DNA from 4 places in the Streptomyces sp. NPDC059866 genome. Region 3 is predicted to be linked to each of the others. Evidence: riboswitches for the same ligand, from Rfam matches in the RefSeq annotation. Region 3 holds a riboswitch; each other region holds the start of a gene.
The links. Region 3 has a riboswitch for cobalamin ahead of ACFV7R_RS03990 (gamma-glutamyltransferase family protein). Riboswitches for the same ligand answer to the same signal wherever they lie in the genome.

Region 1 (7,014 bases), on a different contig from region 3:
AGCTCCTCCCGGACATCCACCCGGGTCGGGTTGCCGATCCGGTAGGCGGCTTCGGAGGCACGCGCCGCCAGCAGATCGGTGTCGGCGGTCGACAACAACAACACAGTGCTCATGCGGGCGCTCCCGGTGGAATGAAAGGCAGTCCTTGCGGCGCGCCCGACTCGATGAGCCGCCACAGCGCGTCCGTGTCCGCGTGCTGTTCGATCAGGTCGCCGAGCCGGTCGAGCTGCTCCTCGCGCAGCGCGGCGAACGAGGTGTCGGGCGCCGGCACGAAACGGCGGCCCGCGGCGGCGGCCACCTCGCGCAGGAACGCCCGCCGGAAACCGTCCGACTCCAGTGAGCCGTGCCAGTGCGTGCCCCAGATCTGCCCGACCCGGCAGCCGTCCAGGAAGGGATCTCCGCCTACGACGTCGGCGACCCCGTGGTGGATCTCGTACCCCTCGACGGGCTCGCCGAGCGCCTTGCCGACGGGCCGGGTGAGGGTCTTCTCCGGTGCGAACCGCACGCGCACGGGCAGCAGTCCGAGCCCGTCCACATGGCCCACGCGCGACTCGACCTCGTCCTCGATGTGCTCACCGAGGATCTGGAAACCGCCGCAGATGCCGAGGACGGGCCGTCCTTCCACGGCCCTGCGGGCGAGGGCGTCCGCGAGGCCGCGTTCCCGCAGCCACTCCAGGGCCCGGACCGTCCCCCGGGTGCCGGGCACCACGACGAGGTCCGCGTCCGCGAGTTCCTCCGCCCGGTCCACGAACCGCACCACGACCCCCGGTTCGGCCGCCAGTGCGTCCACGTCCGTGAAGTTGGACATCAACGGGACGGCGCAGACGGCGACCCGGAGGATGTCCTCGCCGACGGGGGAGGACACCTCGGACTCCCGGACGGAACCCCGCAGCGAGACCCGCAGTCCGTCCTCCTCGTCGATACCGAGGCCGTGCCGGTACGGCAGGACACCGTACGTACGCCGCCCGGTGAGCCCGTGGAGCATCTCCAGCCCCGGCTCGAGCAGCGACACATCGCCGCGGAACTTGTTGACGAGGAAACCGGCGACCAGCTCCTGGTCCTCGCGCGACAGCAGCGCGACCGTGCCGAAGAACGAGGCGAAGACGCCCCCGCGGTCGATGTCGCCGACGACGAGCACGGGCAGTCGCGCGTTCCGGGCGATCCCCATGTTCACGATGTCGGTCCGGCGCAGATTGATCTCGGCGGGACTGCCCGCCCCCTCACAGATCACCGCGTCATACGTGCCCCGCAACTCGGCGAGGCACTCCAGCACCGTCCCGAGCAGCCGCTCCTGCCGCCCTCCGTGGTAGCCGCGCGCACTCATCTCGCCCACGGGCCTGCCCATGAGGACGACCTGACTGCTGCGGTCACCGCCCGGCTTGAGCAGCACGGGATTCATCAGTGCGGTCGGCTCCACGCGGCACGCCTGCGCCTGCATGGCCTGCGCCCGCCCGATCTCGGCACCCTCGCGCGTGACGAACGAGTTCAGCGACATGTTCTGCGCCTTGAAGGGCGCCACCTTCACGCCTTGGCGCACCAGCCACCGGCAGATCCCGGCGGTGACGACGCTCTTGCCTGCGTCGGAGGTGGTGCCGGCGACCAGCAGACCTCCACCACTCATGACGTACGCCCCCTTGTCAGCAGCCGCCCGGCGACACAGACGCCGAGCGCGAGCAGTCCGACCCGCCGGGACAGCCGTACCGCCCGTTCCACGTCGGCGACCCGGACGGTGCGCCCCGCCGATGCGTTGAGCACGGGCCGGCGCTCGACCCGGCCCCCGTAGGACAGGGTCCCGCCCAGCCGTACCCCGAGCGCCCCCGCGAACGAGGCCTCCACCGGCCCGGCGTTGGGGCTCGGATGCCGGTCGGCGTCCGCGCGCCAGGCCCGTACGGCTCCCCGCGGATCGGGACCGGCCACCGCGGCGAGTACGGCGGTCAGCCGGGCGCCCGGCCACCCGGCGAGGTCGTCGAGGCGAGCGGAAGCCCACCCGTACCGCAGGTACTTGGGCGACCTGTGCCCGACCATGGCGTCGAGGGTGTTCACGGCCCGGAACCCGAGCAGTCCCGGCACCCCGCCGACGGCCCCCCACACCAGCGCTCCGACGACCGCGTCGGAGGTGTTCTCGGCCACCGACTCCACGACCGCCCGGGCGATCCCGTCCGCGTCGAGCGCCTGCGGATCCCGCCCGCACAGATGCGGCAGCCGCGCCCGCGCACCCTCCACATCACCGGCCTGAAGGGCACGGCCGACGGCCCGGGCCTCGCGGGCCAGCGACGTCCCTCCCACGACCGCCCAGGTGGCGACACCGGTGAGGGCCACGGAGGCGGCGGGGGACGACCGTACGAGACGCGAGGTCGCGGTCCCGAGCGCCACCGCCGAGCCCGCACACACGACGGCATGCAGCGCACCCCACCCGCGGTGGTCCCGCCACAGCACCCGCTCGACCCCACCGGCGGCCCGCCCGAACGCGGCGACCGGATGCCCCCGGCGCGGATCACCGAGGAGCAGATCGCCGAGGAGACCGAGAGCGGCGCCGTACGCGAAGACGCGATCGGCACGCATCGGCTCAGCCGATCGTGGGGTCGGGCAGAACCCGGGTACTGAACCTCAACCTCGAACGGCAGCCGAGCATCGCGATATGTCCTCACTCAGGGTGTCCACGCCCTGGTTCGACGAGACCGGCGGTGAGAGTTCCTGGCTCCCGGGGAGTTCCTTCCCCGGTCACAGTGGCGGGACCGCGCCGGATTCACACCGGGCTTCCTCTCCTGCCGCCGTACATGGCCCCGGAAGTCCACCACGGGGTCGGAAGGGGCGTCAACTTGCCTGTGACCTGCGGTGCGGGAGTGTGCTGAGGCCCACACACCGACGCGCCGGGCGGTACGGGAAACCCCGTACCGCCCGGCGCGTCGGTTGAGTCAGGTTCAGGCCACGATCAGATAGATCCCGTACGCCACCGCCGCCGCACATGCCGCGAAGGCGGCGTACGCCCCCGCGACGGCGAGCGCGGCCGAATCGCCCTGCGCCACCGCGCGCTCCCGGCGGGACAGGCCCGCGATGCCGAGGGTGAACAGGCCCACGAGGGCCACGGTGGCCACGAGGCTGACGCCGAAGACGGAGCCGAGGGCCGCCCAGTCGATCTTCATGCTGCTTCTGCTTCCTTCGTACCTGGGGGCTCAGACGGTGGCCCGGGAAGGCGCCTGGTCCGGGGATGCGGGCTGCGCGGGGATCGTGGCCGTCAGGCCCTCGGCCGCGCCGGGCGGGGGAGTGGCCACGGCGGCCATCGCGGTCGTCACGACACCGGCCGGTTCCTCCGCCGTGTCGTTGACGTTCGTGTGGTCGACGACCTCACGCCGGGAGAGCATCCAGATCGCGGCGCTGGAGGCGACCAGGAAGACGGCGACGAGCGCGGTGCCCCATGAGCCGAAGCCGGTGACCCACTCCGCGACGGCACCGACCAGCGCGGCGGCCGGCAGGGTCAGGCCCCAGGCGACGAACATACGGGTGGCGGTGGACCAGCGCACGACCCCGCCCTTGCGGCCGAGGCCCGCACCCATCACCGCACCGGAGACCGAGTGCGTGGTGGACAGCGAGAAGCCCAGGTGGGAGGAGGCCAGGATGACCGTCGCGGCGCTGGTCTGCGCGGCGAAGCCCTGCTGCGGCTGGAGGTCGGTCAGGCCCTTGCCCATGGTGCGGATGATGCGCCAGCCGCCGAGGTAGGTGCCGAGCGCGATGGCCAGGCCCGCCGAGAGGATGACCCACATCGGGGGGTCGGAGTCGGGGGCGAGGGAGCCGCCGGCGACCAGGGCGAGGGTGATGATGCCCATGGTCTTCTGCGCGTCGTTGGTGCCGTGGGCGAGGGAGACGAGGCCGGCGGAGGCGATCTGGCCGGCGCGGTAGCCCTTCGCGGCCGCCTTGCCGTCGGCCTTCCTGCCGAGCCGGTACGTCAGCCGCGTGGCCAGCATCGCCGCGATGCCGGCCACCAGCGGGGCGGCGATCGCCGGGATCAGCACCTTGGTGACGAGCGCGTCGCCGTGCACGGCGCCCACGCCGGCCGAGGCGATGGTGGCGCCGATCAGACCGCCCATGAGGGCGTGCGAGGAGGACGACGGGAGGCCTACGAGCCAGGTCAGCAGGTTCCACAGGATCGCGCCGACGAGTGCGGCGAAGATGACCTCGGGACGTATGCCGCTCTCGTCGACCAGTCCCTTGGAGATCGTGTTGGCGACTTCCACGGAGAGGAAGGCGCCGACCAGGTTGAGGACGGCGGACATGGCCACCGCGACCTTGGGTCTGAGGGCACCGGTGGAGATGGTGGTCGCCATCGCGTTCGCGGTGTCGTGGAAACCGTTCGTGAAATCGAACGCGAGTGCGGTTACCACCACAATCGCGAGGATCAGCGAGATGCCTTCCATTTACCCAGGCAATCGTTCGAGGTCATTGGCTGGACGAACGTACGTAACCCAAGTGAACGAAAGGTGAACTGAGGGGGGCGCCAGGGTGTCTCAAGGTGGGGGCCGTCGTCCGGTCAGGAATCGACGGCCCCGTCCTGCCCGGCTACGAGCCCTTTGCGAACTTCCTCAACTGGGTCGTCGAGCCGTTGAAGAGATTCTGGTCACCCGGCAGGCTGCCGCTGTTGTCGTACTGCCAGAGCGTCCAGAACGACCACCCGGCCGGGAGTGTTCCCGCGCTCGCCGAGTCGTAGCGCGCTGTCCACAGCGCGTGGTTGCCGGCGAAGGCGCGGCTGCTGCCCGTGCAGGTGTTCCACCAGTGGGTGGTGGTGTAGATCACGGGGCGGCGGCCGGTGAGCCGCTTCACCTCGTCGCTGAAGGCCTTGATCCAGCTGACCATCTTCGCCTTGCTCAGGCCGTAGCACTTGTGCTTCTTGTCGTACGGGTTGTACTCGATGTCGAGCGCGGGTGGCAGCGTCCAGCCGTCCCCGCGCCAGGCGCCGCCGTTGCGGACGAAGTACGCCGCCTGGGCCTTGCCCGACGACTTGTCCGGCAGCGCGAAGTGGTAGGCCCCGCGTATCAGGCCCGCGTTCCGCGCACCGTTGTACTGCTGGCTGAAGTACGGGTTGCGGTACGTGGTGGACTCGGTCGCCTTGACGTAGACGAACCGGGCGCCCTTCGACTTCGCGCTCTGCCAGTTGACGTTCTTCTGATGCGACGAGACGTCGTGCCCCTTCGGCTTGCTCGCCGCCGTGGCCGGAATCTCGGCCAGTGCGGTCCCCCCGATCGCGAGGGCCGCCACCGACGCCGCGGCAAGGCGGCTGCGATGGCGGAACGGTTTGCGGTCACGGGCCATGTTTCCCCCCGGAATGGCAACGTGCATGACAAATCCCCCCAGAGAGTACGGGAAGATCGTTGAATGCTCATCGATCTCCGGCCAAATGGGGGTGAAGGGGGATCTGTGCTGATATGCACCCTTCCGGACGTGCCGCTTCCGCCCTACAGTGCCCCGGCGCGGCAACCGTCCGACGGCCTCCCTGGCAGGATCACGGCATGGCGGAAAAGCGGCGGGACCAGCGGGACGTCCGGGGCGGCCGGGAGGGTGCACAGGAAGTGGGGGAGCCGCGGATGAGCGGTGTGCGGGACGAGGAGTTCCGGGCCTGGCAGGCGCTCGTGGCGACGGCCCGCCGGACCGTGGCCGACGGACTGGTCGTCGGTACGTCCGGCAATGTGTCCGTACGCGTCCGGGACACGGTCCTGGTCACACCCTCGGGCGTCCCCTACGACCGGCTCACGCCGGACGACCTGACCGCCGTCGACCTCGACGGACGGCAGGTGCGCGGCACGCTCGTCCCGACGAGCGAACTGCCCATGCATCTCGCCGTGTACCGCACCACCGACGCCCGCGCCGTCGTCCACACCCACGCCGTGCACGCCACCGCCGTCTCGACGCTCGTCCGCGAGCTCCCCGCGATCCACTACATGGCCGGCGCGCTCGGCGGGTCCGTCCGGGTTGCCCCGTATGCGACGTACGGCACCGAGGAGTTGGCCGAGAACATGCTGCACGCCCTCGCCGACCGCTCCGGCTGCCTCCTCCAGAACCACGGCACCCTCACCTACGGCGCCACCCTCGACCAGGCCTACGACCGCACCGCCCAGCTGGAGTGGATGTGCCACCTCTGGCTGACCGCCTCCTCGGTCCCCGGCCTGACCCCGACCCTCCTGTCCGACGACCAGCTGAGGGCGGCGGGAGAGCGGTTGCGGGGGTACGGGCAGCGGGGATGACGACCCGGCGGAGCTGCGGGCAGTCGTGCCGCTGGGGCGGCACGGGTGGGCGCAGCGGCACCCCGCACGCGCCGGTGAGCGATCCCACCCCCACCCGCACCGGCGCAGCGGCACCCGGCCTGCGCCGGTGACCGATCCCACCCCCACCCGCACCCCCCTCAACGCCCCAAGCCGCATCACCCCGAGCCCCCCTCCCACTGGCCCCCGCCCACGTCCGCCAGGACACTGGATCCGTGCGCACTGTCAAAGCGGCGGCAGCCGCCGTCACCGCGATGACCGCAGCCGGCGCCGCCGCCGTGGCCGTCGGCCGGTTCGCCAGCGGCGCCGCACTGAAGGCGCCGCCGGGCCGGCCCCTGCCCACCGAACCCCGGCTCACCGTGCACGGCACGGCCGCGGGCAGCGTCACCCTCACCCGCGCCCTGGCCTCCCAACGCCCCGGCACCTACGGCCTCTCCGGCGACGGATCCCACGCGGTCGTCGGCCCCGTCCTGGACAGCGCCCCGCACCCCGCCGACGCCGTCGTCCGCCGCCTGGAGCGCGTCACGCACGGCAGCCTGGAGCCGGGCGACAAGGTGTGGCTCACCCCCAACCTGCACATCGGCGACCCCGGCGCCGCCCTCGGTCTCGACCACGCCGACGTCGACGTGCCCGGTGAACTCGGCGTCCTGCCCGCCTGGTTCGTGCCCGCCGCCAGGGACACCTGGGTGATCACCGTGCACGGCCTGGGCATGACACGGGAACACCCCATGAACGTCATGGAGTTCCTGCACGGCCTCCGCTT
Region 2 (7,014 bases), on a different contig from region 3:
AACTGCACGGCGCCGGTCTCCGGATGCCGTACGGGATGGGCCCGCACCCCGAACACCTCGGCGAGCAGCTCCGGTCGGAGCACGTCGTGCGGCGGCCCGGAGGCCACGACCCGGCCCCCCTCCACGACGTACAGCAGATCGCAGTGCGCGGCGGCGAGGTTGAGATCGTGCAGCGCGGCCAGCACGGTCAGCCCGCTGGCGCGGACGAGCGAAAGGACGTCCAACTGGTGGGCGATGTCGAGGTGGTTGGTGGGTTCGTCCAGCACCAGCACCCGGGGGCGCTGCGCCAGCGCCCGCGCGATCAGCACCCGCTGCTTCTCACCCCCGGACAGGGCGAGGAACCCACGCTCGGCGAGATGCCCGACGCCCGTCCGCTCCATGGCCTCGGCGCAGACCGCTCCGTCCTCGGCGGCGGTACGCCCCCGGTGCGGCAGCCGCCCCATCCGCACCACCTCGGCCACGGTGAAGTCGAACTCGGCCGACGACTCCTGCGGCAACGCGGCCAGCCGCCGCGCAACGCCCCGCGGATCCAGGGCGTGCACGTCGTCGCCGTCCAGCCGTACGACCCCGGCGGCCGGCCGAAGCGCCCGGTACACGCACCGCAACAGGGTTGACTTCCCACTGCCGTTGGGCCCGATCAGCCCCACGAACGCCCCGCTGTCCACAGCGAGCCGGACGTCCTCCACCAGCCGCACCCCGGCGGCCTCGACCGACACGCCCTCCACATCGAGCCGCATCAACGCCCCCCGAACGCGTAACCGCCCCGCCGCATCAGCAGCAGGAACGCCGGCACACCCACCACCGCCGTGATCACCCCGACCGGCAGCTCGACCGGCGCGAACAGCAGCCGCGACAGCACGTCCGCCCACACCAGCAGCACCGCCCCGGCGAGCGGAGCAACAGCCAGCACCCGCCGGTGATCGGCGCCGACCAGCATCCGTACGACATGCGGCACCATCAGCCCCACGAAGCCGATCGCCCCGCTCACCGCGACGACGGTCCCCGTCACGGCCGCCGTCACCAGGAACAACTCCCGCCGCAACCGCTCGGGCGGCACTCCCAGCGCCGCGGACGTCTCATCCCCCATCGCCAGCGCGTTCAACGCCTCGGCGCGCAGCCGCAGCCACGCCCACCCGGCCACCACGGTCACCGCGACGATCGGCACCCGCGCCCAGGTCGCCCCGCCCAGGCTCCCGAGCAGCCACATCATCGCCGACCGGGCGGCTTCGCCCCGGGCAGCGCCGAACACCATCACCGTGGTGAGCGCCTCGAATCCGTACGCCATCGCCGTCCCCGTCAGAATCAGCCGCAGCGGCGTCAGCCCGTGCGCCGACCGGGCGACGGCGTACACGATCGCCATGGCGGCGAGCGCGGACCCGAACGCGGACACGGACAGCGCCCACACCCCGAGCCCGGCGAACGCCCCCAGCAGGATCACGGCGTTGGCACCGACAGCGGCCCCGGACGAGATCCCCAACACGAACGGATCGGCGAGCGCATTCCGCACCATCGCCTGCACAGCGACCCCGACGGTGGCGAGCCCCGCTCCGACGACAGCCGCGAGCACGACGCGCGACAGCCGGATCTCCCAGACGATGGTGTACGCCGCCACGTCCCCGGCGCCGATGGCTCCGCCGGTGAAACCGGCCCCGAGGAACCGGAAGACGTCTTCCCAGCCGACCCCGGCGGCCCCCAGCCCCACCCCGCACACGAGCGACCCGAGCAGGAGGAACCCGAGCACGACAACCAACAGGGAAACGGGTATCCGGCCTGGATGTCGGCGCACGGCGGCGGTCCTTCGCCTCGGCTCGCAGTCCACGGCGAGCGATCAACGGATGGCACACCGCCCACGGGTAATCGGGCTCGCACGTGGACTGTCGGGTCCTCGCACACACCGTTGCGGGTCAGCGCCGGACTCTCACCGGACTTCCCCCGCGGGAGGCGCCGTGAGCGTAGCAGCCGGCGAAGGTGACCGCCCAGGGGCCGACTGGGGAGGGCGTACCTGACGAGGTGACCGTCGGGGCCGCCCGCTTCTTGGCCAGTGTCGTGCTTCCACGGCCCGAGTAAAGGGCGCTGCGTTCCGCTGCGCTCCACTCCGCGTCGGCTGCGCCGATGGCCCTGCGGGCCACCCTTGACTCGGTCCGTTCCAGCACGGGTGAGAAGCGGGCGAGCGGCCCGGAAAGGCGGGTGGCCGAGGCCTGTTTGCGGGTGGGGTCGGCTGCGTCGGCGTCCGGGGTTGGCGGGCGCGGTCGCGCCTCGCATGCACGCCGGGCGGGCTTGGCGGCTTGCGGGTGGTGGGGGTGGGCGCGTCGACGGGGTGGCGGCACGCCGGGTCGGCTCAGCGGCATCCGGCCGGTGGGGGGGCGGAGGTGGGGGCGGGTGCGACAGATGGGTGGCGGCAGGCCGGGCCGGTTCGGCGGCCGCAGCGCCGGGGCGGCGGTGGCCCGCCCTCGGATCGCTCCGGTCGCGGGCGAGGAGCAGTGCTTGGAGGATCTGTGCCACCCAGCGGGCGAAAAGGCCCGGGTCGTGGGTGCCTGCTTGTGGCACAGATCCTCCAATCACCTGCAGGAGTGGGGTTGGTGAGGCTCGTGTGGCGTGAGGGGACTTGGGGGCCCGGCCCACCGGCCGTGGGGGTGTCCGTCCCCGCCACCAGCTCACCGCAAGCCGCTGAGCCGACCCGGCGTGCCACCACCCCGCTGACACGCCCACCCCGCCACCCACCGACCGCAAGCCGCCAAACCCACCCGGCCTCCCCGCCGCGCCGACGCGCCCACCCCCACCACCCGCAGGCCGCCAAGCCCGCCCGGCGTGCATGCGAGGCGCGACCGCGCCCGCCGACCCCGGACGCCGACGCAGCCGACGGAGGCGGCCGCCTGCCTCGGCCACCCGCCTTTCCGGGCCGCTCGCTCGCTTCTCACCCGTGCTGGAGCGAGGCGAGTCAAGGGTCGGCCGCAGGCCGATCGGCGCAGCCGACGCGCAGCGCCCTTTACTCGGCTCGTGGAAGCACGACACTGGCAAAGAAGCGGGCGGCCCCGACGGTGCCGACGAACGCCGTCCACGCGGCCGACCCGATCACGACCACCGGACCGTGCGGCACCTTGCTGTCCCGGACGGGGACAACGCCGGGGACTCCGTCGGCGACCTCGACGCAGCTGCCGCCTTCGCCGTTGCTGTAGGTGCTCTTGCGCCAGTAGGCGTTGCTCAGGTCGTACTCGCGCATCGTCTGTGATCCTCAGCCGCCGACTCGATCAGGGCGAGGGACGCCTCCGGCGACAAAGCGGCGCCCCTGAGCAGATCGTATGCTCGCTGTGCCCGCTTCACCACCGCCGGATCGTCGAGCAGCGTTCCCGAAAACGCCGTCTCTGTATATGCAGTTGGCGGTGCGTCGTCGAACTCCATGAGCTGCAACATGCCTGCCATGGAGGCGCACGCCCCTGCCGCGTAGGGCAGCACCATGACCAGTACCTTGCGCTCCCGCGCCAGTGTCGCTACGTGCGCCAACTGCCCGCTCATCGCAGCGTGCCCACCGACCGGGACGCGTAGCACGTTCTCATGCAGGATCGCCCAATACTCCGGCTTTGTAGCGTCCTTGAGGATGCGGGACCTCTCCAGCCGCGCGGCCACCATTTCCTCGACGTACTCGTCGGTGACGAACGGGTTGGACGCAAGGGTGACTGCCCTCGCTTATGCAGCTGTCTGCAACAGGCCCGGCACCAGCGTGGGCGCGAACTCGCAGATCTTCGTGGCGAGCGCCTCCAGCTCCGCCGCGTGCGCGAAGTACTCCGCGTATCGCTGTTCCTTGATGAGCTTTCGCCAAAGCCGTTCGAAAATACCGTCGGTTTGCAGGGCCTCATCAATCCGCTGCGCCACATCGAGCTGAGGCTTCCGAATCGCCTGTTCGAACTGCCCAATATATCCGCCGGAGACAAATACCCGAGCCCCTAACTCCACCTGAGTGATCCCGGCGTCCTCCCTCCGCCGCTTCAACTCCGCCCCGAAGAACTCCCAAGCCGCCTGACGTGAACCGTTGGCCATGGCCAATCCCCTTGCGCTGCCCCGGCGTTGTAGTGCACAGGCTTCTGCCGAGTGTAGGGCGAGCAGGTCATTCTGGAGTCGGAAAGCGTGAAACTCGACGGCGAAGGGGAACCACGTGGAAGCACGACACTCGGCGCTGTGCGTCGAAGAGGCGGAGGACACCTTGAACGAATTGCGGACGGCACTCGAAAAGGCCGGAATTACCCTGCTGTCACTGCGACTTGATCCGGCGAGCCTTGCCCGGGAGGCGCCCTGTCCGCTGGTGGAACTGGGCCGGTGTTCGATGGAGACCGCGCGACGGCTCGCGGCGGTGATCCGGTGAAGCCCCCGGTCGGGTCGTATGTCGTGGACACCCGAACCGGGCGGCTGGGCGTCGTCATGGGGCATGAGGGGCCGTACGTGCAGGTGAGACCGTACGGCGGCGGGCGGGAGTGGGACGCTGAGCCCGGTGCCCTACGCCACGCCACCGCGGCCGAGCGGCTCAGCGCGGCCACCGCCCACGCCAACGCACGCAGCCGGGGTGAGGTTCCTTGACGTGAGGGCGGAACGTAGAGTTCGGGCGCATGGGCTTGTGGAGATGGAGGAAGAGAGGACCGAAGGCGGTCCGGAAGTATCCCGTCCCGCTCACCGCGCACCAACTGTGGATGGTGTCGCTGAGCGCGCCGGTGAGCCGGGATCGGAACGCCTCACGGAACACCCTGTACCCGTTCACTCGGATCGACGACGACAGCGCCCGGCGCTGGTTGGCCGACCAGTGGGGGATCACCTCGCGCGACCAGCTGGTCGGACGGCTCGACGAGCTGGCCCGCAGCGGTTACCGGGCGCGGGCGTACCAGCTCATCGGTGTCTCACCGCTCGCCTGGGACGCCGCCCTGTACGTCGACATCTCCCGCCGGGCCTTCGGCTGCGGCATGCTCGGCGAGGCCGACGCCTGGACCGCGCTGAAGAACATCGTGCCGGCGGTGGCGGGGACGTACGGGTCCTGGCGGGAGTACGCCGATCACTATCTGCTGGGGCGGGCAGTGTGGCGGGACGGACTGCGGGGAACCCCGGACGCCGGTTTCCCCGCCCCGCAGTCCGCTGCCGACGCGCATCTGCGATCTCTGCTGGATCCGGCGAACCGGGCCAGCCCGTGGAACCTGGCCCCCTGGGACGCCATACGTCACCCCGACCGGACCCTCCCCCACTCTCGGCTTCGCTCGAGCGGGGGGACCCCCATCTCCTGCCGTACGCGAGAATGAAGCCATGAGCCTGTTCCGCGACGACGGCATCGTGCTGCGCACCCAGAAGCTGGGTGAGGCGGACCGGATCATCACGCTGCTCACCCGCAGTCACGGGCGGGTACGCGCCGTAGCGCGCGGGGTGCGGCGGACCAAGTCCAAGTTCGGAGCGCGGCTCGAGCCCTTCTCGCACGTGGACGTGCAGTTCTTCGCGCGGGGCAGCGAGCTGATCGGGCGCGGGCTGCCGCTGTGCACGCAGAGCGAGACCATCGCCCCGTACGGCGGCGGCATCGTCACCGACTACGCCCGGTACACCGCCGGGACGGCGATGCTGGAGACCGCCGAGCGGTTCACCGATCACGAGGGCGAGCCGGCCGTGCAGCAGTACCTGCTGCTCGTCGGTGCCCTGCGCACGCTCGCCCGAGGCGAGCACGCACCGCACCTCGTCCTCGACGCCTTCCTGCTGCGCTCCCTCGCCGTGAACGGCTACGCGCCGAGCTTCACCGACTGCGCGCGCTGCGGTCTGCCGGGGCCGAACCGGTTCTTCTCGGTGGCGTCCGGCGGATCCGTCTGCGTCGACTGCCGGGTGCCCGGCAGCGTCGTACCCTCGCCGCAGACCCTGGAACTGCTCGGCGCGCTGCTTACGGGAGACTGGGAGACCGCGGACGCCTGCGAGCCGCGGTATGTGCGGGAGGGGAGCGGGCTGGTGTCCGCCTATCTGCACTGGCACCTGGAGCGCGGGCTGCGCTCACTTCGGTACGTCGAGAAGTAGAAGCAAGGGAGACGAGAGGCACATGGTCGTACGCGGGTTCCTGGGCCGCCAGCGCCGCGAGTACAGGACGCCGGAGCCGCACCCGTCCGGCGCCCGCGCGCCGAAGCTCCCGGGTGAGCTGATCCCCGGCCATGTGGCGATCGTCATGGACGGGAACGGGCGTTGGGCGAAGGAGCGCGGGCTGCCGCGCACCGAGGGCCACAAGGTGGGCGCCGAGCGCGTGCTGGACGTGCTGCAGGGCGCGATCGAGATGGGCGTGGGTGCGATCTCCCTGTACGCCTTCTCCACCGAGAACTGGAAGCGGTCACCGGACGAGGTGCGCTTCCTGATGAACTTCAACCGGGACTTCATCCGCAAGACCCGCGACCAGCTCGACGAACTCGGGGTTCGGGTGCGGTGGGTGGGGCGGATGCCCAAGCTGTGGAAGTCGGTCGCCAAGGAGCTGCAGATCGCTCAGGAGCAGACGAAGGACAACGACCGGCTGACCCTGTACTTCTGCATGAACTACGGCGGACGGGCGGAGATCGCGGACGCGGCGCAGGCCCTGGCCGAGGACGTACGGGCCGGGCGGCTCGACCCGTCCAAGGTCACCGAGAAGACCTTCGCGAGGTACCTCTACTACCCCGACATGCCGGACGTCGACCTGTTCCTGCGCCCCAGTGGCGAGCAGCGCACCTCCAACTACCTGCTCTGGCAGAGCGCCTACGCCGAGATGGTCTTCCAGGACGTCCTGTGGCCGGACTTCGACCGCCGCGACCTGTGGCGAGCCTGCGTGGAGTTCGCCTCGCGGGACCGGCGGTTCGGTGGGGCGATCCCCAACGAGGAGCTGTTGGCGATGGAAGGGCGGGCGAGTGAGGACAGCCCGTCCGGGGGTGCCCCCTCTGGGGGAGCTTGAGAACGAGGCCGTTCAGGCCGAAAAGGGGGTCCGGGGCGCAGCCCCGGACCCAGCGGCTCAACTGCCGGAGGCGCTCGCACACTCCGCACACG
Region 3 (7,014 bases):
ACCTTGTCGACCATGGCCTCGCGGTCCACGGCGGCGTCGAGTGCCTGCCGGATGGCACGGTCGCCCGTGACCTTGTTCGCGGTGGGGAGGGTGACGGTGCGGAAGTCGTAGGACTTCGCGTCGTACGACTTCATGCCGTCGTCGTTCTTGAACGTGGCGACGAGGTTGGGCGGGAGGACCGCGCCGTCGAGGTCACCGGAGCGCAGCCGGGTGGCACGCACGTTGTCGTCCGCGATGACCGCCATGGTGAACGTCTTCACCTTCGGCTCCCCGCCCCAGTAGTTCGGGTTGGCCTTGAAGGTGAGCTTCTCGCCCTTGCTCCAGTTCGCGAGGACGTACGGTCCGGTGCCGACCGGTTCGGTGTTGAAGGAACCGGTGTTGGGGTCCTGCTCGCCGGCGACATGCTCGGGGACGATGGGCAGCACCGTGCGCCCGGCGAACGGCGCGTACGGGTACTTGAGCGTGAAGACGACCTTGTCGTCACCGCTCGCCCGGACGTCCTTGATGGCGTCGAGCTCGCTCCGCGAGGTGTTGTTCGTCTTCGCGTCGAGGATCGTCTTGTACGTGAAGACGACGTCGGCCGGGGTCAGGGGCTCACCGTCGCTGAACTCCACGCCGTCGCGCAGGGTGTACGTGTAGGTGAGGCCGTCGCCGGTGACCTCGGGGAGCGCCTTCGCCAGGGCGGGTCTCAGCTCCAGATCGGCGTTCCGGGCGAGCAGTCCCTCGAAGATCTTGGAGTTGCCGTCCTTGCCGTAGCCGAGCAGCGGACTGAGGGTGTCCGGTTCGGAGGCCACCCCGATCACGACGGAGTCGGCGGACTTGCCGTCGCTCCCGCCGCTGCTCGGGGCGGAGCAGGCGGCGACCCCGGCCACCATCGCCGCCGCCGTGACGGCGGCACCTCGTATTCGACGGGTCGTCATGAGCCTCACAACCTTGTTGCTTGTAGAACGTTGTTGCATGTCAATTGCGATTGGAGGGTTACCCGGGCACACCAGGCATCAGTCCGTCGCCGGTCGGCGGGCCCTGCGGTGCGGTCTTGTCACCACGCGGGCGGAGGTACGCGGTCATAACGGCAGGCCGGCAGTCCTACGGGCCGGATGGTGCGGGCCGAGGAAGACGGCGATACCTGACCCCTGTGGAGAGGGATGAGTGGCCTGGGTCCAGCCCTGGCCGCGGTAGAAGGCGACGGCCCGGGGTGCCCGGATCGAAGTGAGCAGCCACGCGCGGCCTTCCGGAGCGTCGGCGATGACGGCATCGAGGAGTGCGGCGGCGAGGCCGGTGCCCCGGGCGGCGGGGCGGACGGCGAGTTCGTCGATCTCGCGGGCGCCGCACAGCCACTGCACGGTGCGCTCGGGGCCGAGGCCGGCGGCGGCCTGCGGGTAGCAGCGGTCCGTGGGGAAGGGGGCACGGGTGGTCCAGGCCGTGGCGAAGCCTGCCACGGCCGAACCCGCCGGCGCGAGCGCGGCGGTGAAGCCCGGCCGGTGCACGGTCCCGGCGAGCCGGCCGACGAACTCGACCGCCTTCTCCTCGTCCTCGTTCCAGGGCGGGGCGCAGAAGGCGTCGACGTACACGGAGTGCAGCGCGGTGGCGTGCGTCAGCAACTCCTCACCGGTGCAGAGGCGGATGTCCGTGGCCGTCAGGCCGCCTGTGCGGCAGCCGTTGGTGCCGGGTGTGGAGCCGCGTGCCGCAGGGAAGCCGATGGGCCGGTCAGACCTCACGCAGTACCCCTTCTGCAGATGACTAGTTATTGCGACTAGTGTGCAATAACTCCCGAGTGTTGTGTACCCGGACTGCGCGGACTGTCGAGTGCTGCGGCTGCTGGGTTCTGCGCGCTCATCCTGGATCCGCCGGAGCTGGAGCCGGCGTTCGTCGCGGACGATGCCCAAGGCCGGAGTGCCGGTTTCTGCGCCTTCCGTGGCACGGCTCATGGTCCTAGGACCAACGCCTGATCGGCATGGCTCTGCTCCTGCTGTTAGCGTGCAGTTGCACATGAGTTGCAATTAGGTCGGAGGATGTTGGACATGGCGGTTTACACGCTCCCGGAGCTCCCGTACGACTACGCGGCCCTCGCCCCGGTCATCAGCCCCGAGATCATCGAGCTGCACCACGACAAGCACCACGCGGCGTACGTGAAGGGCGCCAACGACACGCTGGAGCAGCTCGCGGAGGCGCGGGACAAGGAGGTGTGGGGGTCGATCAACGTCCTGGAGAAGAACCTGGCCTTTCACCTCTCCGGGCACATCCTGCACTCGATCTACTGGCACAACATGACCGGTGACGGCGGCGGCGAGCCGCTGGAGAAGGACGGCGTGGGCGAACTGGCGGACGCGATCGCCGAGTCCTTCGGCTCGTTCGCCCACTTCAAGGCCCAGCTGTCCAAGGTGTCGGCCACCACCCAGGGCTCCGGCTGGGGCGTCCTCGCCTACGAGCCGCTCAGCGGGCGCCTGATCGTCGAGCAGGTCTACGACCACCAGGGCAACGTCGGCCAGGGCTCGACCCCGATCCTCGTCTTCGACGCCTGGGAGCACGCCTTCTACCTGCAGTACCGCAACCAGAAGGTCGACTTCATCGAGGCCATGTGGCAGGTCGTCAACTGGCAGGACGTGGCCAAGCGCTACGCGGCGGCCAAGGAGCGCGGCGACAGCCTGCTGCTCGCGCCGTGACGCCGTAGCCGCGTCGACACAGATGTCCTGCTCGTGATCGTCTTCTCACCCTTCACTTGCAGGCGGCACAAGGAAGGGCTCCCGCGAGGACGTGACTTGAGGGAGCCCTTCTGTGGCTCATCCACCGGCGGACCGTACGAGGATCTCGGTGTCGACACGCCCCTGCCGTCCGTACCCGGCGGCCGACCGCTCGGCGTGCCCTCGGGCCGGCCCCGTCCCCATGACGTCCGGCGACAAAGGCGACGGCGGAACGAGGAAGCCGGTGTGCATCCGGCGCGGTCCCGCCACTGTGATCGGCGAGCGGATCCCGAACACAGGATCGTGGTGTCCTCGGCGTCGATCCCGGAGATGGCCTTCGCCACCCGGTCCTTGTGCTGAGGCGCACGTACGCGTCCCTCGTGCCGGAGGCGGGGAAGAAGGGGCGCATGGCGATCGATAGCCTGCTGGGGGAGCGGGCGGAGGAGAGCTCTGGCCCGAACTCCCCACATTCTCCCCAGGACAGACCTGAGCGCCGACCGGTCCGGCCGATGCGCGGAAACAACGAGGTGAGAGGCCGTATGTTCACCACCCGCCCCACCCTCCAGGGCACCTTCGGCATGGTGTCCTCCACTCACTGGCTGGCCTCGCAGTCGGCGATGGCGGTCCTGGAGGACGGCGGCAACGCCTACGACGCTGTCGTGGCGGGCGCCTTCGTGCTGCATGTCGTCGAGCCGCACCTGAACGGGCCCGCCGGTGAGGTGCCGATCCTGCTCGCTCCGGCGGGCGGCGAGGTGCGGGTGCTGTGCGGGCAGGGCGTGGCGCCGGCCGGAGCGACGGTCGCGCACTACAGGGGACTCGGTTTGGATCTCGTACCCGGTACCGGGCCCCTTGCGGCGGCCGTCCCCGGTGCGTTCGACGCCTGGATGCTCCTGCTCCGCGACCACGGCACCAAGTCCCTCGCCGACGTCCTGAAGTACGCCATCGGATACGCGGAGCACGGGCACGCGCCCGTGGAGCGTGTCGGCGAGACCGTCGAGACCGTGCGCGAGCTGTTCGAGACCGAGTGGACCACGTCCGCGGAGGTCTATCTTCCGGGCGGCCGGGCGCCCCGGCCCGGCCGGCTGCTGCGCAATCCCGCGCTCGCCGCCACCTGGCAGCGGCTGCTCGCCGAGGTCGCCGGGGCGGGGGACCGCGAGGGGCAGATCGAGGCGGCACGGCAGGTGTGGCGCACCGGTTTCATCGCCGAGGCGCTGGTACGGCAGGCACACCGGCCCACCCTGGACACCAGCGGTAAGCACCACACCGGCACGCTCACGGCCGCCGACCTCGCCGGCTGGTCCGCGAGCTACGAGGCGCCGGTGACGTACGACTGGAACGGCTGGACCCTGTGCAAGGCCGGCCCCTGGAGCCAGGGCCCGGTCCTCCTGCAGCAGCTCGCACTGCTCCCGTCCGAACTGCCCCCGTACGGCTCCGCGGACTACGTCCACCTGCTGATCGAGGGCTGCAAACTCGCCATGGCCGACCGGGAGGCCTGGTACGGCGACGCGGCCGAGGTGCCGCTCGAGGAGCTGCTGTCGGGCGTCTACAACGCGGCACGGCGTGAGCTCGTCGGCGACAGGGCGTCGTACGAGCTGCGGCCGGGGAGCCCGGGAGGGCGCACCCCGCGGCTGTGCGCCCATGCGCGAGGGGCCGCCACCGGCGTCGCGGGCCTCGGCGCGCCGGGAGCCGGGGAGCCGACCGTCGCCAAGAGCCCGACGGCCCCCGTGCCGGGCGAACCCGACGTCGCCGCCGACGGCGGTACCCGCGGCGACACCTGCCATCTCGACATCGTCGACCGCTGGGGCAACATGGTCGCCGCCACGCCCAGCGGCGGCTGGCTGCAGTCCAACCCCGTCGTGCCCGAACTGGGCTTCCCGCTCGGCACCCGGTTGCAGATGACCTGGCTGGAGGAGGGCCTGCCGAACTCGCTCACGCCGGGGCGCAGGCCACGCACCACTCTGACACCGTCCATCGCCCTGCGTGACGGGACGCCGGTCATGGCGTTCGGCACGCCCGGCGGCGACCAGCAGGACCAGTGGCAGCTCCACTTCTTCCTGGCGGTCGCCCTGCGCGCTCCGGTACGCGGCGGCCTCGATCTCCAGGGCGCGATCGACGCGCCGAACTGGCACAACGACAGCTTCCCCGGTTCCTTCTACCCGCGCGGGATGTACCCGGGCAGTGTCACCGTCGAGGCGCGGACGGACCCCGCTGTCGTGGCGGAGCTGCGGCGGCGCGGCCATGACGTCACGGTCGGTGACGACTGGTCCGAGGGCCGGCTGTGCGCGGTCGCCCGGTATCCGGAGAGCGGCATCCTGTCGGCGGCGGCCAATCCGCGGGGGATGCAGGGGTACGCAGTGGGCCGGTGATGTCCCGAATGTCCCTTTCTTGCCGTGGGGTGCAGCATCGGGAGTTCATGCCGATTCCACCCGTAGTGCACTCGCAGGGTGGGGATTGTCAGTGGCGCGTGCTCTCATGGAGGCATGATCGAAGACAACGAAACCATCGACGAGTTTCTCGCCCGCCACTCGGCCGACGTGGAGGAGGCGGTCCGCAAGGCCGCCGCGGCCGAAATCATGCCGCGTTTCCGTCAGCTGGCCGCCCACGAGGTCGACGAGAAGAGCGGCCCGCACGACCTGGTGACGGACGCCGACCGCCTGGCCGAGCAGTACCTCACCGTGGCGCTCGGCGCGCTCCTGCCCGGCTCCGTGGTCGTCGGCGAGGAGGCGGTGCACGCCAACCCCGCGTCGTACGAGGCGATACGGGGCGACGCCCCGGTCTGGATCGTCGATCCCGTCGACGGCACCCGCCAGTTCGTACACGGCGACGACGGCTTCTGCACCCTGGTCGCGCTCGCGCAGAGCGGCGTCGTGCTCGCCTCGTGGACATACGCCCCCGCCCGCGACCAACTCGCCACGGCCGTACGGGGACAGGGCGCCTTCCTCGACGGCGAGCGGCTGTTCGCCGGCCCGCCCGCACCCGGACGGGACCTCAAGGTCGCCACGTCCCACCCGGACTACACGACGGACGACCAGAAGCGCGCCCTGCTCGGCCTGTGGACGGACGGCGTCGCACCCCGCGACTGCGGTTCGGCAGGCCTGGAATATCTCGCCGTCGCCCGCGGCGAGTTGGACGCCACGGCCTTCTCGTGGGAAGCGGCTTGGGATCACGCGGCAGGCCTGCTGCTGGTCGAGGAGGCGGGCGGCGCCCACCTGACCCGCACGGGTGAGCCGTTCCGCATCACGGGCGGCAACGCCCTGCCGTTCACCGCGGCCCGCGACGCGGCGACAGCACGCCGGGTGGCGGGGCTGCTGGCGTCGTCGGTCTGAGCCCGGAGCAGGCCTCGGGGCCACCCCGTCGCCGAGCACTGTCAGTACCCCGGCATATCCTGATCCTCAGTGGCCATCGGCTGACGAAGGGGTCCGAAGGTGCCGTCGATGCTCGATGCGGTCGTGGTGGGTGCGGGGCCGAACGGACTGACCGCTGCCGTGGAGCTGGCCCGCCGCGGCTTCTCCGTGGCCGTCTTCGAGGCCCGGGACACGATCGGCGGGGGAGCGCGCACCGCAGAGCTCACCCTGCCCGGCTTCCGCCACGACCCGTGCTCGGCGGCGCACCCGCTCGGCATCAACTCACCCGCGTTCCGCGCCCTGCCCCTGGACCGCTACGGCCTGGAATGGCTCCACCCCGAGCTGCCCATGGCGCACCCCTTCACCGACGGCACCGCCGCGGTCCTGTCCCGGTCGGTCGGCGAGACGGCCGCCTCCTTCGGCCCGCGCGACGCGGGCGCGTACCGCAGGCTGGTGGCGCCCTTCCTGCCCCACTGGGACACCCTCGCCCGCGACTTCATGTCCCTGCCGCTCACCGCGCTGCCCCGCGACCCGGTGACCCTCGCCCGGTTCGGCCTGGTCGGGCTTCCTCCGTCCACCTGGCTGATGCGGCGCTTCCGCGACGAACGGGCCAAGACCCTCTTCGCCGGTCTCGTCGCCCATGTGATGGCCCCGCTCACCGGCCTCGCCACCGGCGCCATCGGCCTGGTCTTCGCGCTCGCCGCGCACGCCCGCGGCTGGCCCGTGGCCCGCGGCGGCTCCCAGTCCATCTCGGACGCCCTCGCCACATACCTGAAGGACCTCGGCGGCACGGTCCACACCGACTACGAGGTCAAGCGCCTCGACGACCTGCCGCCCGCCCGGGCGTACGTCTTCGACACCTCACCCACCGCCCTGGCCCGCATCGCGGGCTTCGGCCGCTACTACGAGGGCTACCGATACGGCCCCGGCGTCTTCAAGGTCGACTACGCCCTGGACGGCCCGGTGCCGTGGACCGCCGAGGAGCCGCG
Region 4 (7,014 bases), on a different contig from region 3:
TCGTCCCCGTCTCCTGCTGGAAGCGGCGGGCGAAGGTGCGCGGGGACATCAGGGCGCGGGCGGCGAGCTGCTCGACGGTCACCTCCTGGTCGAGGTTGCGCTCCATCCACACCAGCACCTCGGCGACCGTGTCGCACTCGGAGGCGGGCAGCGGCCGCTCGATGTACTGGGCCTGGCCCCCGTCGCGGTGCGGCGGCACGACCATCCGCCGGGCGATCCGGTTGGCGACCTCCGGCCCCTGCTCCTTGCGCACGATGTGCAGACAGGCGTCGATGCCGGCGGCGGTGCCGGCCGAGGTGATCACCGGGTCCTCGTCGACGTAGAGCACGTCCGGTTCGACGGCCGCCCGCGGATACTGCCGGGACAGCTCGGCCGCGTGCCGCCAGTGCACGGCACAGCGCCGCCCGTCCAGCAGCCCCGCGGCGCCCAGTACGAAGACGCCGGAGCACACGCTCAGCACCCGCGCACCCCGGTCCACGGCCCGGCTCAGGGTATCGAGCAGCTCCGGTGGGAAGGTCCGGGACTCGTACCCCGCCCCGGCCGGTACGGCGATCAGATCGGCCGTCTCCAGCCGCTCCAGTCCGTGCTCGACCTGCATCGAGAAGCCGGCGTTGGAGCGCAGCACCGGCCCCTCGGCCGAGGCGACCGCGAAGTCGTACACGGGCAGTCCGTCGTCGCTGCGGTCGATGCCGAAGACCTCGCAGATGACGCCGAGTTCGAAGGGATTCACGCCGTCGACGAGGACGGCGGCCACGTTCTGCAGCATGCTCCCCAGTGTGCCTCAGGAGTGGCAGTAATTCGAGGTTCTACGGCAGACCTGCCACTGTTGGTAAGGAGTATCCGGCGCGACAGTGGTGTCCATGAACGCGAACCAGATCGAAGCCCTGATCGGAATGCTGGCCGTCCTCGCACTCTTCGCGATCATGGTCCTCCCCGCACTGATCGGCATCGCCCACGACCGGCGCGTCGACCGACAGCTCAGGGAGGCCCAGGACCACGACAGGGAGAAGGAGGATCAGAAGTCCTCGTCCAGGTCGACGGTGCCCTCCACCGCCACCTGGTACGCCGAGGGACGCCGCTCGAAGAAGTTGGTGAGCTCCTGAACCCCCTGGAGCTCCATGAAGGAGAAGGGGTTCTCGGAGCCGTACACCGGGGCGAAGCCGAGGCGCGTGAGGCGCTGGTCGGCGACGCACTCCAGGTACTGCCGCATCGAGTCGGTGTTCATGCCCGGGAGGCCGTCACCGCACAGGTCGCGCGCGAACTGCAGCTCGGCCTCGACGGCCTCCCGCAGCATGTCGGTGACCTGCTGCTGGAGCGCGTCGTCGAACAGCTCCGGCTCCTCCTTGCGGACGGTGTCCACGATGTCGAAGGCGAAGCTCATGTGCATCGTCTCGTCACGGAACACCCAGTTGGTGCCGGTGGCCAGGCCGTGCAGCAGGCCCCGGCTGCGGAACCAGTAGACGTAGGCGAAGGCGCCGTAGAAGAACAGGCCCTCGATGCACGCGGCGAAGCAGATGAGGTTGAGCAGGAAGCGGCGGCGGTCGGCCTGGGTCTCCAGGCGGTCGATCGACTCCACCGAGTCCATCCACTTGAAGCAGAACTCGGCCTTCTCGCGGATGGAGGGGATGTTCTCGACCGCAGCGAAGGCCGCCGCGCGGTCCTCCGGGTCGGGGAGGTAGGTGTCCAGCAGCGTCAGGTAGAACTGGACGTGGACGGCCTCCTCGAAGAGCTGACGGCTCAGGTACAGCCGGGCCTCGGGGGAGTTGATGTGCTTGTAGAGCGTCAGCACCAGGTTGTTGGCCACGATCGAGTCGCCCGTCGCGAAGAAGGCGACCAGACGGCCGATCAGGTGCTGCTCACCCTGTGACAGTTTGGCGAGATCCGACACGTCCGAATGGAGGTCGACCTCCTCCACGGTCCAGGTGTTCTTGATGGCGTCCCGGTAGCGCTCGTAGAAGTCCGGGTAGCGCATGGGGCGCAGGGTCAGCTCGAAGCCCGGGTCGAGGAGATTCTGGTTACGGGTGGACATCACTGACAGGCCTCGCAGGACTCGGGGTTTTCCAGGGAGCAGGCGACCGCCTCGTCGGGGGTCGGCTGCTGTACAGGGGTGGTGGCTTGCGCTGCGCGGGCGATGCGGGTCGCCGGGCGGGAGCGGAGGTAGTACGTCGTCTTCAGGCCCTGCTTCCAGGCGTACGCGTACATCGAGGAGAGTTTGCCGATGGTCGGCGTCTCCATGAACAGGTTCAGCGACTGGGACTGGTCCAGGAACGGCGTGCGGGCGGCCGCCATGTCGATCAGGCCGCGCTGCGGGATCTCCCACGCCGTGCGGTAGAGCCGCCGTACGTCCTCGGGGATCCAGGCGAAGTCCTGCACCGAGCCGTTCGCCTCGCGCAGCGCCTCACGGCTGCGGGCGTCCCAGACGCCGAGGTCCTTGAGGTCCTGCACCAGATACGAGTTGACCTGGAGGAACTCGCCGGACAGCGTCTCGCGCTTGAAGAGGTTCGACACCTGCGGCTCGATGCACTCGTACACACCGGCGATCGAGGCGATCGTGGCGGTGGGCGCGATCGCCAGGAGCAGGGAGTTGCGCAGGCCCGTTTCGGCGATACGCGCCCGCAGCGCCGCCCAGCGCTCCGGCCAGGCCGGCTCGACGCCGTAGTGGTCGGGGTGCAGAACACCCTTCGCGGTACGGGTCTTCTGCCAGGCCGGCAGCGGGCCGCTCCGCTCGGCCAGGTCGGCGGAGGCCTCGTACGCGGCGAGCATGATGCGCTCGGCGATGCGGGTGGAGAGGGCCTTGGCCTCGGGTGAGTCGAAGGGCAGGCGCAGCTTGAAGAAGACGTCCTGCAGGCCCATCGCGCCGAGGCCGACCGGACGCCACTCGGCGTTGGACCGGCCCGCCTGCTCGGTCGGGTAGAAGTTGATGTCCACGACGCGGTCGAGGAAGGTGACGGCGGTACGGACGGTGGCATCCAGCCGCTCCCAGTCGATGCCGCCGGTCGCCGGATCGGCGAAGGCGCCCAGGTTGACCGAACCCAGGTTGCAGACCGCCGTCTCCCCGTCGTCGGTGACCTCCAGGATCTCCGTGCAGAGGTTGGAGGAGTGGACCACGTGACCCGGCTCGGCGGTCTGGTTGGCGGTGCGGTTGGCGGCGTCCTTGAAGGTCATCCAGCCGTTGCCGGTCTGCGCGAGGGTGCGCATCATCCGGCCGTAGAGGTCACGGGCCGGGATGGTCTTCTTGGCGAGGCCTGCCGCCTCCGCCCTGCGGTACGCCGCGTCGAACTCCTCGCCCCACAGGTCGACCAGCTCGGGCACGTCGGACGGCGAGAACAGCGACCACTGCTCGTCGGCGTCGACCCGGCGCATGAACTCGTCCGGGATCCAGTGCGCGAGGTTGAGGTTGTGGGTGCGCCGGGCGTCCTCGCCGGTGTTGTCACGCAGCTCCAGGAACTCCTCGATGTCGGAGTGCCAGGTCTCCAGGTAGACCGCCGCCGCGCCCTTGCGCCGCCCGCCCTGGTTCACCGCGGCGACCGAGGCGTCGAGGGTCTTCAGGAACGGGACGATGCCGTTGGAGTGGCCGTTCGTGCCGCGGATCAGGGAGCCGCGGGAGCGGATGCGGGAGTACGCGATGCCGATGCCGCCGGCGTGCTTGGAGAGGCGGGCGACCTGGTGGTAGCGGTCGTAGATGGAGTCCAGCTCGTCCTTGGGGGAGTCGAGGAGGTAGCAGGACGACATCTGGGGGTGTCGCGTACCGGAGTTGAAGAGCGTGGGGGAGGACGGGAGGTAGTCGAGGCGGCTCATGAGCCGGTAGAGCGCGGCGACTTCGTCCACGGAGCGGATCGTGTCGTCCTCGGCGAGGCCGGCGGCGACGCGCAGCAGGAAGTGCTGGGGCGTCTCGACGACCTTGCGCGTGTGGGGGTGCCGGAGGAGATAGCGGCTGTGCAGGGTGCGCAGGCCGAAGTAGCCGAAGCGGTCGTCGGCTTCGGGGTCGACGAGAGCGTCGAGGCGGTCGGCGTGGATGCGCACGAACTCGGCGGTGCGGTCGGCGATCAGGCCCTCGCGGTGTCCGACGGCGACGGACTCGGTGAAGGACGTGACGCCCTGGGAGGCGGCCTCGGCGGCGATGCTGATCGTCAGCAGGCGGGCGGCCAGCCGGGAGTAGGCGGGGTCCTCGGAGATGAGGCCGGCGGCCGCCTCGGTGGCCAGCTCGCGCAACTCCGTGTCGTCCGCCCGGGAGGACCGGCCGCGCAGCGCGGCGGCGGCGACCCGTCCGGGGTCGGCGTCGGGGAGGTCGGCGGTCAGCTCGGTCAGGGTCCGCAGCAGTGCGGCTCCGGGACCGTCGGTCTCCGCCGGAGTCGCTGAGGCCGGTTCGGCTGGCGCGATGGTCACGTGGGGCTCTCCCTCGCTCGGCACAGGGCCTTGCGGAGGGCAGGGGGCAGCTCACGAGCGCACACGGCGTCGCGTCCACCGGCCCATTCCACGAGGCCCGGACGTCATGGCACCCGGGCCGGATGGCCGGGCGCACTGTCGGCAGGTCCTCGGACTGACTCTCGTACGACGGCATGCGGGCATACGTGTACGAGTACACCGTTGCGGGACAGTTCCGGATTCGCACCGGATTCCCCTGCGGCGACAGCGAGCATGAGCATACATCTTGTGCCGGGTTCGCGGAGCACCACCAGATGTTGTGTCTCGCTGGTTTCAGAGCGTCAACTGGTAGGTGAGGAGAGTGATGTCGTCCAGGTGCGGGACCGGATTCCAGTCCCGCTCTGGTGTACGGACGAAGCCGAGGCGTTCGTAGATCCGGTGGGCGGTGTGCATGGTGCGCTGGGTCGACAGGACGATGCGGGTGCAGCCGTCGGTGGCCCGTGCGCGGGCTGTGCAGGTGCGGACGAGGGCCTCGCCGGCGCCGCGGCCTCGCGCCTCCTGAGCCACGGCCAGCATGCGTATCTCGGCTTCGCCGGGGCCCGCGATGTCGGCCATGGGGCCGCCGGACGGTACGAAGGTCACGCCGCCCAGGACGTGCCCGTCCGCCACGGCGACCAGGACGTCTGCGGCGGCGGCTCGCTTGGCCACGTCTCTCAGTTCGACGAGGTATTCGTCGCTCTCGCCGAAGTCGAGGAGGCCGTCCTGGAGGTAGGCCTGGGCGGTGATTTCGCCGATGAGCTCGTACTCGTCGGGCACTGCCTGCCGGATCGTGATGTCCATGAAGGCGAGTGTGCCGGAGGGGTACGACAGCGGGCCGCCGAGTTTCTTGCTCTCGGCGGCCCGCTGGGGGTTTCGTGTGGTCAGTGAGCGGAACCGGCAGTTGCCGGCGGCAGCTCCACCTTCACCCCCGGGTCGCCCGCCTCACCCGTGTAGTCCTCCGGGCTGGTCTCGTCCACGCCCTCGGGGGCGTTCGCCGCCTTCAGGGCGAAGGTGAGGACCACCGTCACGACCAGGTTCAGGACGAACGCCGTCAGGCCGATGTACCCGATCTCCCCGATCCCCGGGATCTCCGCCGACGAGCCGCCGAAGTGCTTCTGCGTCGGCGAGGCCACACCGTACGCGGCGACCGTGCCGTAGATCATGCCGACCGCCCAGCCGGCGAGCAGTGCCCAGCGGTGGAACCAGCGGGTGAACAGGCCGCCGACCAGGGCCGGGAAGGTCTGCAGGATCCAGATGCCGCCCAGGAGCTGGAAGTTGATCGCGACGGTCTTGTCCATGCCGAGGACGAAGATCAGCGCGCCCACCTTCACCAGCAGGGACACCAGCTTGGAGACCTTGGTCTCCTGTGCGGGCGTGGCGTCCGGCTTCAGGAAGTCCTTGTAGATGTTCCGGGTGAAGAGGTTGGCCGCCGCGATCGACATGATCGCCGCCGGCACCAGCGCGCCGATGCCGATCGCCGCGAAGGCGACGCCCGTGAACCAGTCCGGGAACATGTTCTCGAAGAGCTGGGGGATCGCCAGCTGGCCGTTCTCCACCTTGATGCCGGCCGCGATCGCCATGAAACCGAGCAGGCCGAGCAGGCCGAGCATCAGCGAGTACAGCGGCAGGATCGTGGAGTTGCGGCGGATGACGTCCCGGCTGCGGCTGGACAGCACGGCCGTCACGCTGTGCGGGTACATGAACAGCGCGAGCGCCGAGCCCAGCGCCAGGGTGGCGTACGTCCACTGCGAGCCGCCGGCCGGGACGAGTCCGCCCGCGCCCGCTTCCGTGTACTTGTCGCTCGCCGCGGCGAAGATGTCGTCGAAGCCGCCCAGCTTGATCGGGATGTAGATGATCGCGACGGCGATGACGAGGTAGATCAGCGTGTCCTTCACGAACGCGATCAGGGCCGGCGCGCGCAGACCCGACGAGTACGTGTAGGCGGCCAGCACACCGAAGGCGATCAGCAGCGGCAGGTCCTTGATGAACCAGTGCGTGTTCTCGCCGCCGCCGACGCCCAGGACGTCCAGCACGGCCTGGATGCCGACCAGCTGGAGCGCGATGTACGGCATCGTGGCGAGGATGCCGGTCACCGCCACCGCCAGCGACAGGCTCTTGGAGCCGAAGCGGCCGCGGACGAAGTCCGAGGTGGTGACGTACCCGTGCTTGTGCGAGACCGACCACAGCCGCGGCAGGAAGACGAACATCATCGGGTAGATGAGGATCGTGTAGGGCACGGCGAAGAAGCCGGCCGCGCCCGCCGCGTAGATCGCCGCCGGGACCGCCACGAACGTATAGGCGGTGTAGAGGTCACCGCCGAGCAGGAACCAGGTGATCCAGGTGCCGAACGACCGGCCACCCAGACCCCATTCGTCGAGGCTGTGCTCGTTCTCCGCCTTGCGCCAGCGTGCGGCCAGGAAACCCATGACCGTCACGGCGACGAAGAAGAGGATGAAGACGGCGAGTGCGACGCCGTTCACACCGTCCTTCATGAGCCGGCACCCCTCTCGGACTTGCGGGCGCGCTGGTCACGCTGCCACAGCTGGTACGCGATCATCGTCAGGACCGTGGAGATGATCACCCAGGCCATCTGGTACCAGTAGAAGAACG

Region 1: linked by a shared signal. The riboswitch ahead of ACFV7R_RS00310 (cobalamin biosynthesis protein) and the one ahead of ACFV7R_RS03990 (gamma-glutamyltransferase family protein) in region 3 are both predicted to bind cobalamin.
Region 2: linked by a shared signal. The riboswitch ahead of ACFV7R_RS06775 (FecCD family ABC transporter permease) and the one ahead of ACFV7R_RS03990 (gamma-glutamyltransferase family protein) in region 3 are both predicted to bind cobalamin.
Region 4: linked by a shared signal. The riboswitch ahead of ACFV7R_RS20140 (ribonucleoside-diphosphate reductase subunit alpha) and the one ahead of ACFV7R_RS03990 (gamma-glutamyltransferase family protein) in region 3 are both predicted to bind cobalamin.

What each region holds. Positions count from the first base shown of each region.
Region 1 covers NZ_JBHWJT010000001.1:52,982-59,995, reverse strand. Annotated here, with positions in the region: gene cobN (cobaltochelatase subunit CobN) at 1-113, opposite strand, end outside; gene ACFV7R_RS00315 (cobyric acid synthase) at 110-1,621, opposite strand; gene ACFV7R_RS00310 (cobalamin biosynthesis protein) at 1,618-2,562, opposite strand; cobalamin riboswitch at 2,668-2,812, opposite strand; gene ACFV7R_RS00305 (hypothetical protein) at 2,922-3,143, opposite strand; gene ACFV7R_RS00300 (anion permease) at 3,174-4,412, opposite strand; gene ACFV7R_RS00295 (lysozyme) at 4,555-5,304, opposite strand; gene ACFV7R_RS00290 (class II aldolase/adducin family protein) at 5,502-6,233, shown strand; gene ACFV7R_RS00285 (alpha/beta hydrolase family protein) at 6,467-7,014, shown strand, end outside.
Region 2 covers NZ_JBHWJT010000004.1:53,220-60,233, reverse strand. Annotated here, with positions in the region: gene ACFV7R_RS06780 (ABC transporter ATP-binding protein) at 1-737, opposite strand, end outside; gene ACFV7R_RS06775 (FecCD family ABC transporter permease) at 737-1,786, opposite strand; cobalamin riboswitch at 1,831-1,967, opposite strand; gene ACFV7R_RS06770 (DUF397 domain-containing protein) at 2,987-3,220, opposite strand; partial or broken gene ACFV7R_RS06765 (helix-turn-helix domain-containing protein) at 3,202-4,035, opposite strand; gene ACFV7R_RS06760 (hypothetical protein) at 4,151-4,357, shown strand; gene ACFV7R_RS06755 (hypothetical protein) at 4,354-4,569, shown strand; gene ACFV7R_RS06750 (DUF1266 domain-containing protein) at 4,599-5,276, shown strand; gene recO (DNA repair protein RecO) at 5,281-6,027, shown strand; gene ACFV7R_RS06740 (isoprenyl transferase) at 6,050-6,922, shown strand; gene ACFV7R_RS06735 (Fur family transcriptional regulator) at 6,980-7,014, opposite strand, start outside.
Region 3 covers NZ_JBHWJT010000002.1:379,806-386,819, reverse strand. Annotated here, with positions in the region: gene ACFV7R_RS04005 (ABC transporter substrate-binding protein) at 1-920, opposite strand, end outside; gene ACFV7R_RS04000 (GNAT family N-acetyltransferase) at 1,065-1,640, opposite strand; gene ACFV7R_RS03995 (superoxide dismutase) at 2,022-2,663, shown strand; cobalamin riboswitch at 2,884-3,035, shown strand; gene ACFV7R_RS03990 (gamma-glutamyltransferase family protein) at 3,221-5,047, shown strand; gene ACFV7R_RS03985 (inositol monophosphatase family protein) at 5,162-6,007, shown strand; gene ACFV7R_RS03980 (phytoene desaturase family protein) at 6,116-7,014, shown strand, end outside.
Region 4 covers NZ_JBHWJT010000012.1:151,624-158,637, forward strand. Annotated here, with positions in the region: gene ACFV7R_RS20125 (GlxA family transcriptional regulator) at 1-766, opposite strand, end outside; gene ACFV7R_RS20130 (hypothetical protein) at 861-1,103, shown strand; gene ACFV7R_RS20135 (ribonucleotide-diphosphate reductase subunit beta) at 1,016-2,029, opposite strand; gene ACFV7R_RS20140 (ribonucleoside-diphosphate reductase subunit alpha) at 2,029-4,386, opposite strand; cobalamin riboswitch at 4,509-4,692, opposite strand; gene ACFV7R_RS20145 (GNAT family N-acetyltransferase) at 4,699-5,205, opposite strand; gene mctP (monocarboxylate uptake permease MctP) at 5,286-6,896, opposite strand; gene ACFV7R_RS20155 (DUF3311 domain-containing protein) at 6,893-7,014, opposite strand, start outside.